3 regions of the Cellulomonas endometrii genome follow, and region 2 is predicted to be linked to each of the others. Evidence: predicted binding sites of a transcription regulator. Region 2 holds the regulator's gene; each other region holds the start of a gene.
What was found. The regulator Rex, encoded in region 2, represses fermentation and respiration genes when NADH is low (regulators of the CRP and FNR family bind a similar motif). The targets are predictions, from matches to a motif close to CTTGTGAANNNNTTCACAAG.

Region 1 (6,499 bases), on a different contig from region 2:
CGGCTCCGGGGCCGGGCCGATGTTGTACAGCGTCTGCAGGAACCGGAACGAGGACTTGGTGACCAGCGGCCGGCCGTCCTCACCGATGCCACCGATGGACTCGGTGACCCAGGTCGGGTCGCCGGAGAACAGCGCGTCGTACTCGGGGGTGCGCAGGAACCGGACGATGCGCAGCTTGATGACGAAGTCGTCGATCAGCTCCTGCGCGAACTCCTCGGTGATGGCGCCCGACGCCAGGTCGCGCTGCAGGTACACGTCGAGGAACGTCGAGGTGCGGCCGAGCGACATCGCCGCGCCGTTCTGCTCCTTCACCGCGCCCAGGTAGGCGAAGTACAGCCACTGGATCGCCTCGCGGGCGGTCGTCGCGGGCTTGGAGATGTCGTAGCCGTAGGAGGCGGCCATCTGCTTGAGCTCGTTGAGCGCGCGGATCTGCTCCGCGTTCTCCTCGCGGTCGCGGATGACGTCCTCGACGGAGGCCTCCATGTCGAGCTCGTGGCGCTCCAGGCGCTTGGCCTCGATCAGGGCGTCCACCCCGTACAGGGCCACGCGGCGGTAGTCGCCGATGATGCGGCCGCGGCCGTACGCGTCCGGCAGACCGGTGATGAGGTGCGAGGAGCGGGCGGCGCGGACGTTCGGCGGGTACACGTCGAAGACGCCGTCGTTGTGCGTCTTGCGGTAGGTGCTGAAGATCTTCGCGACGGCGGGGTCGACCTCGTAGCCGTAGGTCTCGAGGCTCTTCTCGACCATGCGCCAGCCGCCGTTGGGGATCATGGCGCGCTTGAGCGGGGCGTCGGTCTGCAGGCCGACGATGAGCTCCTGGCCCTGGTCGATGTAGCCGGCGGGGTGGGAGACGATCGTCGACGGGGTGTGGTTGTCGATGTCGTAGACGCCCTTGGCGCGCTCGGCGGGGAACATCTCGCTGAGCTTCGCCCAGACACCGGTGGTGCGCTCCGTCGGGCCGGCCAGGAAGTCGGCCTCGCCGGTGTAGGGCGTGTAGTTGCGCTGGATGAAGTCGCGGACGTCGATCCCGTCACACCAGGGTCCGGTGACGAATCCGTCCCAGGCACCCACGGTGGCGTCGGTGCCGGTCTGAGGTACTGCGGTGGTGGACATCTGGGGGTCTCCCTCGCTGAGTGCGTCGTACTAGTGACGCTATTCACGAGGTCATGGGATGTCTTGGGACCTACGGCCCGGGGACGCGCTGACCGGCGCGAACACCGACGTGATGCCCCTCACGTCGGCGCTCCTGGCGGCGAGGACCCCGCTCAGGCGTCGGCGCCGAGGGCCGCAAGCACGTCCCGCGCGACGTCCGGGGCCGTGAGGCGCAGTGCGGTCAGCAGCTCGTCGCGCGAGGCGTGCGCGAGGAAGCGGCGCGGGACGCCGAACGCCTGCACCGGCGTGCCGATCCCCGCGTCCCGGGCCCGCAGGGCCACCGCCGAGCCGATCCCGCCCTCGCGGACGCCGTCCTCCAGCGTGACGACGTGGTCGTGCTCCCCCGCCAGCTTCACCAGCGCCGCGGGCACCGGCAGCACCCACCGGGGGTCCACCACGGTGACGCGCAGCCCGTGCGCGGCGAGCAGCTCCCCGAGGGCCAGCGCGGTGCGCGCCATCGCGCCGACGCCGCAGACGAGCACGGAGCGCGCGCCCGCACCGGCGCCGTGGCGCGCGAGGACGTCGACGCCGTCCACCTCGTCCACGGCCGGCAGCGGCTCGGTCAGCGCGCCCTTCGGGTACCGCACCACCGTCGGCGCGTCGTCGACGTCCACCGCCGTCCGCAGGGCCGAGCGCAGCGTGGCCTCGTCGCGGGGTGCCGCCAGGCGCAGGCCCGGGACGACGCCCAGGACGGCGAGGTCCCACATCCCGTTGTGGCTGGCGCCGTCGTCCCCGGTCAGCCCGGCGCGGTCGAGCACGAACGTCACGCCGGCGCGGTGCAGGGCCACGTCCATCAGCACCTGGTCGAAGGCGCGGTTGAGGAAGGTCGCGTACACCGCCACCACCGGGTGCAGACCCGCGAACGCCATGCCCGCGGCCGTCGTGACGGCGTGCTGCTCCGCGATGCCGACGTCGAACGTCCGGTCGGGGAACTCCTCGGCGAACGGCGCCAGCCCCACCGGCGCGAGCATGGCCGCGGTCAGCGCGACCACGTCCGGGCGGCGACGCCCGATCCGCACGATCTCGTCCGCGAACACCCCGGTCCAGCCGAACCGGGACGGCGCGACCGGCAGGCCCGTCTCCGGGTGGATCTGCCCGACGGCGTGGAACCGGTCGGCGACGTCCTGCTCGGCGGGGCTGTACCCGCGGCCCTTCTCGGTGATGACGTGCACGATGACCGGCCCGCCGAACGCCCGCGCGCGCTGCAGGGCGAACTCCACGTCCGCGATGTCGTGGCCGTCGACCGGTCCGATGTACTTCAGCCCGAGGTCCTCGAACATGCCCTGGGGCGCGACGACGTCCTTGATGCCCTTCTTCAGGCCGTGCAGCGCGTCGTAGGCGAACCTCCCCGGCGGGCCCGAGCGCTGCAGGGTCCGCTTGCCCCAGGACAGGACGGTCTCGTAGCCGCGCGTCGTGCGCAGGGCGTCCAGGTGCAGCGCGAGCCCGCCGATCGTCGGCGCGTACGACCGGCCGTTGTCGTTGACCACCACGACGAGGTTGCGCTGCGTGCCGTCGGCGATGTTGTTCAGCGCCTCCCACGACATGCCGCCCGTCAGCGCGCCGTCCCCGATCACCGCGACCACGTGGCGGTCGGTGCGGCCGCCCAGCGCGTTGGCGTGCGCGATGCCGTCCGCCCAGCTCAGGGCCGTCGACGCGTGCGAGTTCTCCACCACGTCGTGCGGCGACTCGCTGCGGCTCGGGTACCCGGACAGGCCGTCGCGGCGGCGGAGGCGGCTGAAGTCGCGGCGCCCCGTCAGCAGCTTGTGCACGTACGCCTGGTGCCCGGTGTCGAACACCAGCGTGTCCCGGGGGGAGTCGAACACGCGGTGCAGCGCGAGCGTGAGCTCCACGACGCCGAGGTTCGGCCCCAGGTGGCCGCCCGTGCGGGAGACCTGGTCGACGAGGAACGTCCGGATCTCCGCGGCGAGCGCGCGGACCTGGGGCGCGGACAGCGCGCGCACGTCCGCCGGCGAGCCGATCCGCTGCAGCAGCCCCATCGATCCCACCGCCCGTCACCGTCGCCCGCGCGGCCCGCGGACGAGGTCCCCCACGATACGCGGCGACCCGCGCGCCGCTCAGCCGCGCACGTGCACCGCGACGTCGGCGTCCGTCGTCACCGAGGCGGCGCCGTCCGCGCCGACCCGCACCGCGAGCGGCTGCCCCGCCAGGCGCAGGCCGGCCACCGCGACCGCGCCGAAGGGAGCCGGCGCGGGCGGGTCGACGTCCAGCCGCCCGCCCGGGACGTCGGGGCGCAGCCCGAGGGCGGCACCGAGCACCGACACCGCGGCGGCGGCGGACCACGCCTGCGGGCGGCACGCCGCCGGATAGGGCACCGCCCGGGGCACCGTGCCTCGCGCGTCGCCGCCGTACAGCTCCGGCAGCCGGTCGTCGAAGTCCTGCGCCGCGGCGAGCAGCCCCTCCGCGAGCGCCGCCGCCTCGCGGGCGTGCCCCGCACGGGCCAGTCCCTGCACGACGATGGCCGTGTCGTGCGGCCACACCGCCCCGCCGTGGTAGCGCAGCGCCCAGTAGCCCGCCGACCCGGTGGCCATCGTGCGCAGCCCGTAGCCCGAGTCCATGTCCGGCCCCGTGAGCCGCGCGGCGACGACGGCCTCCTCGTCGGCGGAGAGGATGCCCGTGCCCAGCAGGTGGCCGACGTTGCTGGTCAGGGTGTCGACCACCCGCTTGTCGGCGTCGAGGGCGATGCCGGGGTACGGGCCGTGCTCGTCCGAGGTCCAGAAGGCGGACCGGAACCGCTCCGCCAGGGCGGCCGCCCAGGCCCGCCACCGGTCGCCGCCGGGGCGGCCGAACGCGTCGAGCAGGGCGGCCCCCGCGAGCGCCGCCTCGTGCGCGTAGCCCTGGACCTCCGCGAGCGCGATCGGCCCGGTGGCCAGCTCGCCGGTGCGCCACTGCACGGAGTCGCCGGAGTCCTTCCACCCCTGGTTGGCGAGCCCGGTGCCGGACTCGTCGACGTACTCGAGGAACCCGTCCCCGTCGGAGTCGCCGTGGTCGGACATCCACGCGAGCGCCCGCTCGAGGGCCGGGAGCAGCGCCTCGACCTCGTCCGCCGGCATGCCCCAGCGCCACGCGTCGTGCAGCAGGCAGACCCACAGCGGGGTGGCGTCGACGGTGCCGTAGTACACAGGTGGCAGCACGGTGCCCTCGCCGGGCATCGACAGCTCGGCCCGCCGGACCTCGTGCAGGATCTTGCCCGGCTGCTCCGCCGTGGCCGGGTCCGTCCGCTCCCCCTGCAGCACCGCCAGCGTGCGCAGCGTCCCGGCGGCGAGCTCCGTGCCGAGCGGCAGCAGCATCCTGGCCGCCCAGATCGAGTCGCGGCCGAACAGGGTGAAGAACCAGGGGGCGCCCGCGGCGAGGAACACGTCGTCGGGCGCGAACCGTGCGCTCATCCGCAGCGTGCCCAGGTCGGCGAGCGCCTGGTCGAGCAGTGCCGGGAGCCGGCGGTCGGCGGCCTCGACCGCGAGCGGGGACCACTCGGGCTCGCTCCGTCGCGGGGCGGTCGCGACGCCACCGGTGTCGGTGACGACCACGGACCACGTGCGCACCTCCGCCTTCCCCGTGGTCACCGTGACGTCCCAGGACAGGCGCACCGTGCCGTCGACGGCCACGTCGACCTGCGCACCGGGCGCCGTGAGCTCGGCGGCGACCTCCGCGTCGACCTGCCAGCGGGCGCCGGCCGCGGTCGGCTCGGGAGCGGGCGCGGCACCGGCCGGGGCGCCGGACTTGATCCGGTCCATCGGGGTGCCGTCGGGGCGCACCTCGACGACCACCCGGGCGTGCACCGGCTCGGCGGTGGAGCAGCTGAGCGACAGGATCTCCGTCACGGTGCCGGGCGTGACCTCGCGGAGGCGCTCCAGGCGGGCCGTCGGGTCGGCCCCGGGTCCGTCGACCGTCCGGGCGAGCAGGACCGCCCGCGCCCGCCCCGGGCCGTCTGCCCCCGACGCCACCACCTCCGGCTCCGCGCCGTCGACCGTGAGGCGCGCGCCCGCCAGGACCCGCACGTCCCCGTGGTAGACGCCCTGGGCACCGCGGCCGTCCGTGAGGCCCACCTGGCCGTCCGGGGCCGACCACGCCTGGGTGGGCGCGTGGACGGCGACCAAGAGGTCGTGCAGCAGGGGCTGGAGCTCCATGGGTACCTCGTCGTTCGTGCGGTGTTCGAGACCGGATCGTGACCGGGCGACGGCCCCCTCCGCTTGACAGCCCGGAGGGTGCTGGCAACTCTAGGGGCAATCGTTTGAGCGTTCCAATCGCGGATTGGAACGCTCATATGGATCACCGGAGACCCGAGGAGCCCCATGGACACGACGACGAGGCCGACGCTCGAGAGCGTCGCGCAGCGCGCCGGCGTCTCCCGGCAGACGGTCTCCAACGTGCTGAACTCCCCCCACCTGGTCCGCCCGGAGACGACCGACCGGGTCCGAGCGGCCATCGAGGAGCTGGGCTACCGCCCGTCGTCCGCGGCGCGTCAGCTCCGGACCGGCCGGTCCCGCGTGCTCGGGCTGCGGCTCGAGCCGGTGCACGACGGCATCAACGGCGCCGTCCTGGACCGGTTCCTGCACGCCCTCACCGAGAGCGCGCAGGCGCGCGACTACCGGCTCATGCTGTTCACCGCCCCCGACGACGAGCGCGAGATCGCCCAGTACCGCGAGCTGCTGGACACCGCCGACCTCGACGCGTTCGTCCTGACCAGCACGCACCGCGGGGACACCCGCGCCGCCTGGCTCGCGGAGCGCGACGTGCCGTTCGTGACCTTCGGCCGGCCCTGGGACGCCCCGGGCGACCCCGCCGGGTCCGACGACGACCACCCGTGGGTCGACGTCGACGGTGCCGCCGGGACCCGCGCCGCCGTCGCGCACCTGCGCGGCCTCGGCCACGAGCGGATCGCCTACCTCGGCTGGCCCGACGGGTCCGACGTCGGCGAGGACCGCGCGTCCGGCTGGGTCTCCGCCATGGTGGACGCCGGCCACGACGCCGGCCTCCTGCGGCGGCTGCACGCCCGCGTCCCCGACGGCGTCGCCGCCGGGGCGCAGGCCATCGAGCGCGTCCTCGCCGACGCCGCACCGACCGCGGTGGTCTGCGCGTCGGACTCCCTCGCCCTCGGCGCCCTCACCGTCGCCCGCAGCCGCGGCACCCGCCTCGCCGTCGTCGGCTTCGACGACACCCCCGTCGCCGCCGCCGTCGGGCTGACCTCCGTCGCCCAGCCCCTCACCGAGGCCGCGCACCGCGCGCTCGACCTGCTGCTGGACCAGCTCGACGGCACCGGCGGCACCCGGAGCCGGCAGGTGCTGCTCGCACCGCACCTCGTGGAACGCGCGTCGACGCGCACCCCTTG
Region 2 (6,499 bases):
TCCGGCGTGCCGATCCCGACGTTCGGGCAGTGGGAGCAGACCGTGCTCTCGGAGACCTACGAGCACGTCGACATGATCTCGGCCCACGCGTACTACGCGGAGGAGGACGGGGACCTCGGCTCGTTCCTGGCGTCCGCGGTCGACATGGACCACTTCATCGACTCCGTGGCGGCGGTCGCGGACGGGGTGCGGGCGCACAAGAAGGTCGCCAAGCGGATCAACATCTCGTTCGACGAGTGGAACGTCTGGTACCAGAAGCGGGCCGAGTCCGTCCCGCCGAGCGGGGACGACTGGCCCGTGGCGCCGGTGCTGCTGGAGGACAAGTACAACGTCGCGGACGCCGTCGTGGTGGGCAACCTGCTGATCTCGCTGCTCCGGCACACCGACCGCGTGCAGTCGGCGAGCCTCGCCCAGCTGGTCAACGTGATCGCCCCGATCATGACCGAGCCCGGCGGCCGGGTCTGGCGGCAGACGACCTTCCACCCGTTCGCGCAGGCGTCGAAGTACGCCACGGGCGAGGTGCTGCAGGTCGCCGTCGAGGCCCCGACCTACGAGACGGCGAAGTTCGGCGACGCGCCGCTCGTCGACGCCGTGGCCACCCGGGACCCGGAGACCGGCGCCGTCGCGCTGTTCGCCGTCAACCGCTCCACGACCGAGACGGTCACCCTCGAGGTCGACACCCGGTCGATCCCCGGCCTGCGCGTGCTCGAGGCCACGACCCTGTCGAACCCCGACCACCAGTGGGTCGCCACGGCCGACGACGACACCTCGGTGCTGCCGCGGACCAACGACACCGCGGGCATCGACGGCGGCCGGCTCACCATCCAGGTCCCGCCGGTGTCCTGGAACGTCGTGCGGCTCGGTGCCTGAGACCGCGACCGCGGCGCCGGCGGGAGCGGCGGGAGCCCCCGCACCCCGCCGGCGCCGCACCGTGGCGGTGGCCACCGGGCTGGCGGTGGCGGTCGCCGCGGCCGGGGGCGCCGCGCTCGCGGCCACCCGCGACCCCGCCCCCGCCGCGGTGGCGCTCCCGGCCGGCGGCGACGCGACCGTGCACGACCCGGCGCTGGTCGTCGGGGAGGGCGACGACCCCTGGTACGTGTACTCCACCGGGGACGCGCGCACCGGCGCCGGCGCGGTGCAGGTGCGCCGGTCGACCGACGCGGGCGCCACCTGGGAGTACGCCGGCACGGCGTGGGGCCCGTCCGACGCGCCCCGGTGGGCGCAGGAGGCCGTGCCGGGGGTCACGAGCTACTGGGCGCCCGAGCTCTACCAGCACGACGGCACCTGGTACCTCTACTACGCCGCGTCGACGTTCGGGTCGAACCGCTCCGTGATCGGCCTGCGGACCAGCCCCACCCTCGACCCGGACGACCCGGACTACGCCTGGACGGACCGCGGCGAGGTGTGGGCCTCGGAGCCCAGCGACGACTACAACGCGATCGACCCCGGCATCGTCGAGGACGCCGACGGCACGCCGTGGATGGTCTTCGGCTCCTACTGGTCCGGCGTCCAGGTCGTGGAGCTGGCGTGGCCCGACGGGCTCCCGGTCGCCGGCGCCGAGCCGGTCCCGCTGGCGAGCCGGCTGTCCGCGCCGCACGCGGTCGAGGCGCCGTTCGTCGTGCCGCACGACGGCTGGTACTACCTGCTGGTCTCGCAGGACACCTGCTGCCAGGGGACGGACTCGACGTACCGGATCGCCGTCGGCCGGTCGCGGGAGGTCACCGGCCCCTACGTGACGCGCGACGGCACGGACCTGCTGCTCGACGGCGGCGACGTGCTGCTGAGCTCCACCGGCGACATGGTGGGGCCCGGCGGGCAGTCGGTGTCCCGCGGGGTCCTCGGGTTCCACTTCTACGACGCCGCGACCGGCGGGACGCCCACGCTCGGGCTGCGGGAGATCGCGTGGGACGACGAGGGCTGGCCGGTGCTGACGACGGCCGAGGAACAGGCGGGCTGACCGGTCCGTCCTGCGCTCAGAGCGCCTGGTGCAGCACCAGGTCGTGGTGGACCTGGTCGCCGACCGTGAACCGGCGCTCGCCGACCTCGGCGAACCCGGACCGCCGGTAGAACGCCTGCGCCCGGGCGTTCTCCCCGTTGACGCCGAGCCACACGCCGGCCGCCCCGCGGGACCGCGCCGCGTCGAGGCTGGCGGCCATGAGCGCCCGCGCGACGCCCGCGCCGTGCCGGCCGGGCAGCACGTAGCACTTGCTGAGCTCGACCGTCGGCCGCAGCGGCACGACCGCCGCGACGTCCGGGTCGTACGGCTCGCCCGCGACCAGCATCGTGTAGCCCGTCAGGGCGCCGTCCTCGTCCGCCACCAGCAGGTCCCGGGCCGGGTCGGCCAGGTAGCCCGCGAACGACGCCGGGGTCAGGTGCGCCGCGATGAAGGCGGCGTGGTCCTCGGGCGTGGACGACGGCGGGCAGGCGAGCGGGAACGTCACCGCGGCGAGCGCGGCCAGGGCGTCCGCCTCGTCGGCCCGCGCGCGCCGGACGACCGCCGCGACCGTGTCGGTCCGAGGCGTCCCCGTCACTGCCCGCCCCAGCGGGACCGGATCGCGCGCCGGGCGGTGCGGAACACCAGCCCGACCACCCAGGCGGACCCCGCGATGGTCGCCGCGTCGACGCCCCGCCGGGTGGCGTTGCGGCGCCCGCGGAACTCGCGCACGGGCCACCCCACCTCGGCGGCGTGCTTCCGGAGCCGGCCGTCGGGGTTGATCGCGCACGGGAACCCGACCTCGGACAGGATCGGGACGTCGTTCGTGGAGTCGCCGTACGCGAACGACCGCGACAGGTCGATGCCCTCGCGCTCCGCGACGACGCGGACCGCCTCGGCCTTCGCCTTCCCGTGCAGCAGGTCCCCGACCAGGCGTCCGGTGTAGAACCCGTCCTTGTGCTCCGCGACGGTGCCCACCGCTCCGGTCGCGCCGAGCCGGCGCGCGATGATCTCCGCGATCTCGACCGGGGTCGCCGTCACCAGCCACACCTCGTGGCCCGCGCGCAGGTGCTGGTCGAGCAGCCGCTGCGTGCCCGGGAAGATGCGCAGCGACAGGACCTCGTCGTAGATGTCCTCCGCGATGGCCACGACCTCGGCGACCGACCGCCCGTGCATGATCTCCAGCGCCCGCTGGCGGACCTCGTCGATCTGCTCGCGGTTCTCGCCGAACGCGAGGTACCGGAACTGGTGCACCGCGAACCGCAGGATGTCGCCCCGCTGGAAGAAGGCCCGCCGGTAGAGCCCCACGGCGAGGTGGAACGAGCTCGCCCCTCGGATGATGGTGTTGTCCACGTCGAAGAAGGCGGCCACCCGGCCCGGCTGCACGGCGGCGCCGGTCACGGGCTCGGTGGGCTCGGGCACCCGGCCACTGTAGCCAGATGCCTAGGCTCGTGCCGTGCCGACCACCAGCGACGCCCCCGCCCCCGCCGACCGCCCGCCGCGCGTCGTCCTGTACGGCCGCGCGGGCTGCCACCTGTGCGCCGACGCGCGTGCCGTGGTCGCCGACGTGTGCGCCGCGACGGGCGACTCGTGGGCCGAGGTCGACGTCGACGCGGGCGGCCGCACGCCCGACGGGCGCACCCTCGCGGACGCCTACGGCGAGCTCGTCCCGGTCGTGGAGGTCGACGGCGCGCGGGTCGGCTACTGGCAGATCGACGCCGCCCGCGTGCGGGACGCCCTCGCCGCGGGACCGACGGCCTAGTCTGTTCCTCGTGCGAGCCCTGCCGCCGACCACCGTCGCCCGCCTGCCGGGATACCTGCGCTCCCTCGGCGGGCTCGCCTCCGAGGGCGTGACCACGACGTCCTCCGACCAGCTCGCGGACCTCGTCGGCGCGTCGCCGGCGCAGCTCCGCAAGGACCTGTCCTACCTGGGTGCGGGCGGCCGGCGCGGCGTCGGCTACGAGGTCGACCACCTGCGCAAGCAGATCGCCCAGGCGCTCGGCATGGCCGAGGAGCGGCAGCTCGTCATCGTCGGCATCGGCAACCTCGGGCACGCGCTGGCGACGTACTCCGGGTTCGCGGACCGCGGGTTCGTGCTGGTCGGCCTGTTCGACGCCGACCCCTCGCTGGTCGGCACGACCGTCGCCGGTCACGTCGTGGAGCACGTCGACCGCCTGGAGGAGGTCGTGGAGGAGGTCGGGGCGAGCATCGCGATCGTCGCCACCCCCGCGTCCGCCGCGCAGGGCACCACCGACCGGCTGGTCGCGGCCGGCGTGACGGGCATCCTCAACTTCGCGCCCCGCACCGTCCGGGTCCCGGACGGCGTGGACGTCCGCGAGGTCGACCTGGGCTCCGAGCTGCAGATCCTCGGCTTCCACGCCCGCCGACGCTCCGCCCAGCCGGCACCGGAGCCGTCGCGGGAGCCGGAGCCGGAGCTCGCGCCGGAGCCCGTCGCCGCGGTCGACTGACCCGGACCGCCCGGCCGACTGGACCGCCCGGCCGACTGAACCGCCCGGCCGACTGGACCCCCCGGCCGACTGGACCCCCCGGCCGCCGAGGTCGTCACATCCGCACGAGGTCGTCCCGCAGGACTGACGACCTCGTGCCGTCCTGACGACCTCGCGGGGGGGCGGGGGGTGGATTGCCGGCCCCGGACGCGAGGAGGGCCCGATCGCGGCAGGGGGTGCGCGATCGGGCCCTCGTCGGGGGCGCCCCCGGTGCCGGGGGCGCGGCAGGCTCAGGCCTGCTTGATGGCCGAGATCTCGAGCGAGACGACGACCTTGTCGGAGACCAGGACGCCGCCGGTCTCGAGGGCCGCGTTCCACGTGATGCCGAAGTCCTTGCGGGAGATCGTCGTGGAGGCGGAGAAGCCGGCGCGCTGGTTGCCGAACGGGTCGGTGGCCGAGCCGCCGAACTCGGTGGCCAGGTCGACGGACTTGGTGACGCCGTTGATGGTGAGGTCACCGGTGACGACGTAGTCCTCGCCGTCCGCGCGGACGGCGGTCGAGGCGAAGGTCCACTCGCCGAACTTCTCCAGGTCGAAGAAGTCGGCCGACTTCAGGTGGCCGTCGCGGCCCGCGTCGCCGGTGCTGATGGTCGACGGGTCCAGGGCGGCGGTCACGCCGGACAGCGCCAGGTCGTCGGCGACGGTGATGGTGCCGGAGGTCACCGCGACGGTGCCGCGGACCTTGGAGATGCCCGCGTGGCGGACCGTGAAGGACGCCTCGGTGTGGGAGGGGTCGATCGTCCAGGTGCCGGCGGTCAGGGCGGTGGGGAGCGTCGTGGTCGACATGGTGCCTCCTGCTAGATGGTTGAAGCATCAACTGCTGATAGTTGAGATTTCTACTACAGTGCGAGGCGGAGCGCAAGAGGTGGGACCATCGGCGGACGAGATCGCACCTGCGCCTGAGGGGAGGACGGCGATGGTCGCCACGACGACCGAGGAGGTCCGCTGGCTCTCGGCGGACGAGCAGCGGGCCTGGCGCGCGTACCGCGACGGGACGGCCCGGCTGCTCGACGTGCTCGCGCACGAGCTGGAGCAGGACTCCGGCCTGTCGCTGGGCGAGTACGAGGTGCTGGTGCGCCTGTCCGAGGCCCCCGGCCGGACGCTGCGGATGTCCGAGCTCGCGGGTGAGCTCGCCCACTCCCGCAGCCGCCTCACGCACACCGTGCGCCGCATGGAGGCCGCCGGGCTCGTCGAGCGCGCGCCGTGCCTCGAGGACGCCCGCGGTGTGAACTGCACCATGACGGAGGCGGGCTGGCAGCGGCTGGTCGCCGCCGCGCCCTCGCACGTCGAGTCCGTGCGCCGGCACCTGGTCGACGTGCTGTCCCCGCAGCAGATGCAGGCCCTGGGCGACGCGATGGCCGCGGTCGGCGCCGCCTTCCAGGCCGACTGCGCGCAGGCGCTCGCCGACGCGGAGGCCGCGCAGTCCTAGGCCCGGCTGGGGACGACGGCGCGACCACCCAGTCTGGTTTGCGAGACTGACCCCATGGTCGCCACCACCCTCCACCTCATGCGGCACGGCGAGGTGCACAACCCCACCGGCGTGCTCTACGGCCGGCTCCCCGGCTACCACCTCTCCGAGCGCGGGCAGCAGATGGCCGAGCGGGTCGCCGCCCACCTCGCGGGCGAGCTCGGCGGCCCCCGCCGGGACGTCACCGCGCTGTTCGCCTCGCCGCTGCAGCGGGCGCAGGAGACCGCCGCCCCGATCGCGGCGGCGCTGGGCCTGCCGGTGCAGACCGACGAGGGCCTGCTCGAGGCCGAGAACCAGTTCCAGGGCCTGACGTTCGGCGTCGGCGACGGGTCGCTGCGCCACCCGCGGCACTGGCCGCTGCTCGTCAACCCGTTCCGCCCGTCCTGGGGGGAGCCGTACCGCACGCAGGTCGCGCGGGTGCTGGCCGTCGTCGACCGCGCGCGCGAGGCCGCCCGCGGGCACGAGGCCGTGCTGGTCAGCCACCAGCTGCCGATCTGGGTGACCCGGCTCGCGCTGGAGAACCGGCGGCTGTGGCACGACCCGCGCCGCCGGCAGTGCTCGCTCGCCTCGCTGACCAGCCTGGTCTTCGAGG
Region 3 (6,499 bases), on a different contig from region 2:
CTTGGTCGGGATCTGGCCGTTGTACCGGATGACGTGCGGCAGCAGCGTGGCGTTCGTCCGGCCGTGGACCAGGTGGAACGTCGAGCCGATGACGTGCGCCATCGCGTGCACGATCCCGAGGAAGGCGTTGCCGAACGCCATGCCCGCGATGGTGCCGGCGTTGTGCATCTTCTCGCGGGCGTCCTTGGTGGCCGGGTCGGCCGGGTCGCCGTTCACCGACTGCGCCAGGTTGTCGAAGATGAGGCGGATGGCCTGCAGCGCCATGCCGTCGGTGAAGTCGTTGGCGTACACCGCGACGAACGCCTCGGTGGCGTGGGTCAGGGCGTCGAAGCCGGAGTCGGCGGCCAGCGAGCGCGGCATCTTGGACGTGAGGACCGGGTCGATGATCGCGACGGTCGGCGTCAGGGCGTAGTCGGCCAGCGGGTACTTCTTGCCGGCGTCGGGGTCCGAGATGACGGCGAACGGGGTGACCTCGGCGCCGGTGCCCGACGTGGTCGGGATGCAGACCAGCTTGGCGAGCTCGCCCAGCGTCGGGAACTTGAACGCGCGCTTGCGGACGTCGAAGAACTTCTGCTTGAGGTCCGAGAACACGATCTCGGGGTGCTCGTACAGCAGCCACATGACCTTCGCGGCGTCCATCGGCGAGCCGCCGCCCAGCGCGATGATCGTGTCGGGGCGGAAGTGGCGCATCTGCGCGGCGCCGGCCTGGACCGTCTTGACGGACGGCTCGGGCTCGACCTGGTCGATGATCTGGACCGACACCTTGTTGGCGCGGCGGTTCAGGACGTCGAGCACACGGTCCACGAAGCCCAGCGTGGTCATGGTGCCGTCGGTGACGATGGTGACGCGCTCGACGTCGGCCATGTCGGACAGGTACCGGATGGCGTTCGGCTCGAAGTACGTCTTGGCGGGGACCTTGAACCACTGCAAGTTGTTGTTCCTCCGGCCCACGCGCTTGACGTTCACGAGGTTGATCGCCGACACGTTGTTCGACACCGAGTTGTGGCCGTACGAGCCGCAGCCCAGGGTGAGCGACGGGATGAAGGCGTTGTAGATGTCGCCGATGCCGCCGAGCGACGAGGGGGCGTTCGCGATGACGCGGATCGCCTTGACGCGGGAGCCGTACTCCTCGGTCAGGGCCTCGTCCTGGGTGTGGATCGCGGCGGAGTGGCCGAGGCCGTCGAACTCCACCATCTGCTCGGCGAGCTGGATGCCCTGCTCCGTCGAGCCGGCGCGCAGCACCGCGAGGACGGGGCACAGCTTCTCGCGGGTCAGCGGCTCCTGGGGGCCGACGCCGGAGACCTCGGCCAGGATGATCGAGGTGTCCGCGGGGACGGTGAAGCCGGCCTGCTCGGCGATCCACTGCGGCGACTTGCCGACGACCGTCGGGTTCAGCTTCGCGTCGGCGCAGTTCTTGCCCTTGGCCTCGACGCCGAAGATGAACTTCTCCAGCAGCGCCTTCTCCTTCTTGGACGCCTTGTAGGCGTGCAGCACGGCGAACTCGGCGAGCGCGGCGTCGTAGATCGCGTCGTCCAGGATGACGGCCTGCTCGGACGCGCAGATCATGCCGTTGTCGAACGACTTGGACAGCACCACGTCGTTGACGGCCCGCTTCAGCTTCGCGGTCTTCTCGATGTAGGCCGGGACGTTGCCCGCCCCGACGCCGAGGGCCGGCTTGCCGCAGGAGTACGCGGCGCGGACCATCGCGTTGCCGCCGGTCGCGAGGATCGTCGAGACGCCGGGGTGGTTCATCAGCAGGCCGGTCGCCTCCATCGAGGGGGCCTCGACCCACTGGATGCAGTGCTCCGGGGCGCCCGCGGCGACCGCGGCGTCCCGCACGACCTTCGCCGCGGCGACGGACGACTTCTGCGCGTTCGGGTGGAACGCGAAGATGATCGGGTTGCGGGTCTTCAGCGCGATGAGCGACTTGAAGATGGCGGTGGAGGTCGGGTTGGTCACCGGGGTCATGGCGCAGATGACGCCGACCGGCTCGGCGATCTCGGTGATGCCGTTGATCTCGTCGCGGCTGATGACGCCGACCGTCTTGAGGCTCGCCATCGAGTTGGTGACGTGCTCGCAGGCGAAGATGTTCTTGACGGCCTTGTCCTCGAAGACGCCTCGGCCGGTCTCCTCGACGGCCAGCTCGGCGAGGTGCCCGTGCTGGTCGAGCGCGGCGACGGCGGCCTTCTTGACCAGGCGGTCGACGTCCTCCTGCGTGAAGTGGGCGTACTCGGCCAGCGCCTTGGTGGCGCCGTCGACCAGCTGGTCGATCGCGGCGGCGGTGTCGGTGCTCGTCGTGATGGTCACGGGATTCTCCCGATGGTGGTCCGGGTGGGGGTCGGAGGACTCCATCGGCCTCACGTGGAACACGCTATCGAGAAACTTTTCACAAAGTCTGGGACCGGAGTCCCGGGGACGTAGGTCCTCGGGCGGCGGGCCCCTCCCGGCCGCCCCGCGACGCGCGAAGGCCCGCCGCCCCCGGGGGTGCGACGGGCCTCCGCCGGGGCCTGCGGCGTCAGTCGTGCGGCATCGGCGGCGGCGTGAGCACCGTCGGGTGGTCCGGCACCGTCGCGGTCAGCAGCGTGCCGTCGGCGCGGCGGTTGCCCTCGATGTCGCGGACGGTCGGCGTGCCGATCAGCCGCGGGGCGGGGCTGAGCGCGACGACGACCGGGTCGCCCGCGGTGACCTTCACGTGCTCGCCGCGCACGACGACGTCCGCCGCGTCGCCGTCCTCGACCGTGAGCCGGAGCTCGGTGTGCCGGACGTCGACGCGCACGCGGGTGCCGCGCAGCGTCAGGCGGAACGTCAGCCCGTCCCAGACCTCGGGCAGGCGCGGGTCCAGGGACACGACGCCCTCGTGGTCGCGCAGGCCGCCGAACCCGCACGCCAGCGCGCTCCACACGCCGCCGGCCGACGCGACGTGCACGCCGTCGGAGGTGTTGTGGTGCAGGTCAGCGAGGTCCACGTACAGCGCGGAGGTGAAGTACCGCAGCGCGAGCTCCTGGTACCCGACCTCGGACGCGACGATGGACTGGACGACCGCCGACAGCGTGGAGTCGCCGGTGGTCAGCGGGTCGTAGTAGTCGAAGTCGGCCAGCTTCTCCTCGAGGGTGAACTGGTCGCCCTGCAGGAACAGCGCCAGCACGACGTCCGCCTGCTTGAGCACCTGGAACCGGTAGATCACCAGCGGGTGGTAGTAGAGCAGCAGCGGCCGCTTCGCCGGGTCGGTGTTCGCCAGGTCCCACAGCTCCTTCTCCAGGAACTGCGCGTCCTGCGGGTGGATGCCCAGGCGCTCGTCGAACGGGATGTGCATCCGCTCGGCGGCGTGCGCCCACTCGTCCAGCTCGTCCTGCGTGAGGTGCAGGCGGGCGACCATCGCCCCGTGCGCGGCGGGGTCCTCGTGCGCGAGCCGGTCCACGGCCTCGACGGCGCCGCGCAGGTTCGCGCGGGCCATCACGTTGGTGAACAGGTTGTCGTTCACCACGGTCGTGTACTCGTCCGGGCCCGTGACGCCGTGGATGTGGAACGAGGAGTCGCCGTTGCTGCCGCGCCAGAACCCGAGGTCGGCCCACATGCGGGCGGTCTCGACGAGGATGTCGATCGCCTCCCGCGCGAGGAACCCGTCGTCGCCGGTGGCGGCCACGTACTGCCGCACGGCGTGGGCGATGTCCGCGTCGATGTGGTACTGCGCGGTGCCGGCGGCGTAGTAGGCCGAGGCCTCTTCGCCGTTGATCGTGCGCCAGGGGAACAGCGCGCCGTTCTGGTTCAGCTCGGCGGCCCGGCGGCGGGCGGCGTCGAGCATCGTGTAGCGGAACCGCAGGGCGTTGCGGGCCGCGCGCGGCGACGTGTACGTGAGGAACGGCAGGACGTAGATCTCGGTGTCCCAGAAGTAGTGCCCGCTGTAGCCGGACCCCGTCAGGCCCTTCGCCGCGATGCCGCTGCCCTCGGAGCGGGCCGTGGCCTGGGCGATCTGGAACAGGTTCCACCGGATGGCCTGCTGCAGCTCGGGCTGGCCGTGCACCTCGACGTCGCTGCGCGCCCAGAAGTCGTCCAGCCACGCGCGCTGGTCGGCCAGCTGCTGCTCGACGCCCGTCTTCTGCACGCGGTCCAGGGTGCGGCGGCACCGGTCCGCGAGCTCGCGCGCGGGCACGCCGCGGGACGAGTGGTACGCCACGACCTTGGTGATCCGGATGGTCTGGCCGCGCTTCGCGTCGACCCGGTACACGTGCTTGGCGAGGTCGTCCTCGACGAGCGTGCGCTCCTCGTAGGCGTTCTCCGTCTCGATGCTGTGGTCGGCGGCCACCGACAGGGTCATCCCCGACGCGGCCGTGCGGTAGGACAGCACGTACCGGCCGTCCGCGCCCCAGTGGGAGCGGGGCTCCAGGACGCGGTTCGTCAGCTGCTCGGACTTGCGCGGGTCGAAGCCCTCGCCCATCGCGGCGGCCCGCACGTGGTACTCGTCCTGGCCGTCCTGCCGGTTGAGGATCTGGCTGCTCACGACCACCGGGGCGTCGGCGTCGAGCATCGTGACCTCGTACGTCATGACCGCGAGGTGCCGTTCGGTGAACGACACCATGCGCTTCGAGCGCACCTGCGCCCGCTTGCCCGACGGCGTCTGCCACACCAGGTCGCGGTAGAGCACGCCGTCGCGGAAGTCGAGGCCGCGCTCGTACTCGTGCAGGTCCGCGACGGTCAGCAGCAGCGGCTCGTCGTCGACGTACAGCCGCATGATCTTGGCGTCGGGGACGTTGACGATCGTCTGGCCCACCCGCGCGAAGCCGTAGGCCTCCTCGGCGTGCCGGATCGGCCAGGTCTCGTGGAACCCGTTGATGAACGTGCCGTGGCTGTGGCTGTCCCGGCCCTCCTCGACGTTGCCGCGCATGCCGAGGTAGCCGTTGCCGACCGCGAACAGCGTCTCGGTGCGGCCGAGGTCCGAGGCGTCGTGCCGCGTCTCGCGCAGCTTCCACGGGTCCCGCGGGAACCGGTGCCGGTCCAGGGGGTCGGGGGTGAACAGGGAGGTCGGGTTCACGGCTCGGTGCTCTCGGTGTCGGTGCGGTCGGGGGTGCTGCGCAGGAGCTCGGCGAGGTCGTCCACGACCAGGTCGGCGCCCTGCTCCAGGAGGACGTCGGCGCCGGCGCCCCGGTCGACGCCGACCACGAGGCCGAAGTCCCCGGCGCGGCCGGACGCGACGCCGGACTCGGCGTCCTCGACCACGACGGCGCGCTCGCGCGGCACGCCCAGCTGCTCGGCGGCGTACAGGTAGGTGTCCGGCCGCGGCTTGCCGGCCAGGCCGCGCTCGGCGGCGACGAGCCCGTCCACGACCAGGGGGAAGCGGTCCGTCAGGCCCGCGGCGGCGAGCACCGGGACGGCGTTGCGGCTGCTGGAGACGACGGCGACGCGGCGCCCCTCGGCGATCAGCGCGTCGACCAGCCGCACCGAGCCGGGGTACGGCTCGACGCCCTCCGACTCGAGCACCTGCGTGAACACCGCGTTCTTCCGGTTGCCGAGGCCGCAGACGGTCGCGGTGTCGGGGCTGTCGGACGGGTCCCCCCACGGCAGCTCGATGCCGCGCGAGGTCAGCAGCGACCGGACGCCCTCGTACCGGGGCTTGCCGTCGATGTGCGCGAAGTAGTCGGCGTCCGTGTACGGCGCGGCCCCCCGCTCGTCGAGCAGCGGCGCGAACAGGCGCGCCCACGCGTGCATGTGCACGACGGCGGTCGGGGTGAGGACCCCGTCGAGGTCGAACAGGACGGCGTCGAGGCCGTCGAGGACCGCGGTGGGACGGTCGGGCGCGGGTGCCACGGGAGGTGCTCCAGGGGGTGCGGAGTGCGGTGCGGAGGGGCGGGGTCGTGCGGGCGTGCGGGTCCGGAGGGCACCAGTCTGATCGGTCAGGGCGCCGCCGTCTGGAGGGACGCGCCACGGTCGCCGGGACCTGGGCACCCACGCGGCGGTGCGGGCGCTCGCGCGCGGGTGGTCGGCGCCCATCCTCGTGCGGCGGGTACGCGGTGTCAAAGGTCCGGCTGCGCGTCGCGCGGGCACGTCGCGGTGGCCCCGGCCAGCGGTTTCGGGCCCGCGCGCGGCGCTGCTGCGCGCGCCGGGTGTGACTAGGGTGACAGCCATGACGTGGCTGACGACGCCCGCGCACGCCCGCTGGCTGGAGACCGAGACCGACCGCCTGCTCGCCTTCGGGAGGGCGTCCGCCGCGCCCTCCGGGGGGTTCCTGCGCCTGGACGACGTGGGCCGGCCGCTGCCGGGGCCCGTCGAGCTGTGGATCACCTGCCGGATGACGCACGTGTACGCGCTCGCGCACCTGCTGGGCCGGCCGGGCAACGCGGCCCTCGTGGACCACGGGCTCGCCGCGCTCGACGGGCTGTTCCGCGACACCGAGCACGGCGGCTGGTTCGCCGAGGTGAACGCCGACGGCACACCCCGGGACGACGCCAAGGCCGCCTACCCGCACGCGTTCGTCGTGCTGGCCACGTCGTCCGCCGCCGCCGCG

Region 1: the regulator Rex is predicted to act here: its motif matches at 1,144-1,163, upstream of pflB (formate C-acetyltransferase).
Region 3: the regulator Rex is predicted to act here: its motif matches at 2,374-2,393, upstream of adhE (bifunctional acetaldehyde-CoA/alcohol dehydrogenase).

Annotation. Positions count from the first base shown of each region.
Region 1 is NZ_CATKPC010000001.1:22,111-28,609, reverse strand. It holds gene pflB (formate C-acetyltransferase) at 1-1,113, opposite strand, end outside; gene dxs (1-deoxy-D-xylulose-5-phosphate synthase) at 1,266-3,149, opposite strand; gene QNH85_RS00100 (glycogen debranching N-terminal domain-containing protein) at 3,228-5,297, opposite strand; gene QNH85_RS00095 (LacI family DNA-binding transcriptional regulator) at 5,463-6,499, shown strand, end outside.
Region 2 is NZ_CATKPC010000007.1:46,299-52,797, forward strand. It holds gene arfA (arabinosylfuranosidase ArfA) at 1-870, shown strand, start outside; gene QNH85_RS09540 (arabinan endo-1,5-alpha-L-arabinosidase) at 863-1,957, shown strand; gene QNH85_RS09545 (GNAT family N-acetyltransferase) at 1,974-2,531, opposite strand; gene QNH85_RS09550 (HAD family hydrolase) at 2,528-3,355, opposite strand; gene QNH85_RS09555 (glutaredoxin family protein) at 3,390-3,695, shown strand; gene QNH85_RS09560 (redox-sensing transcriptional repressor Rex) at 3,706-4,401, shown strand; gene QNH85_RS09565 (YceI family protein) at 4,671-5,225, opposite strand; gene QNH85_RS09570 (MarR family winged helix-turn-helix transcriptional regulator) at 5,356-5,868, shown strand; gene QNH85_RS09575 (histidine phosphatase family protein) at 5,923-6,499, shown strand, end outside.
Region 3 is NZ_CATKPC010000028.1:7,020-13,518, reverse strand. It holds gene adhE (bifunctional acetaldehyde-CoA/alcohol dehydrogenase) at 1-2,307, opposite strand, end outside; gene QNH85_RS19075 (glycoside hydrolase family 65 protein) at 2,516-5,029, opposite strand; gene QNH85_RS19070 (HAD family hydrolase) at 5,026-5,802, opposite strand; gene QNH85_RS19065 (AGE family epimerase/isomerase) at 6,119-6,499, shown strand, end outside.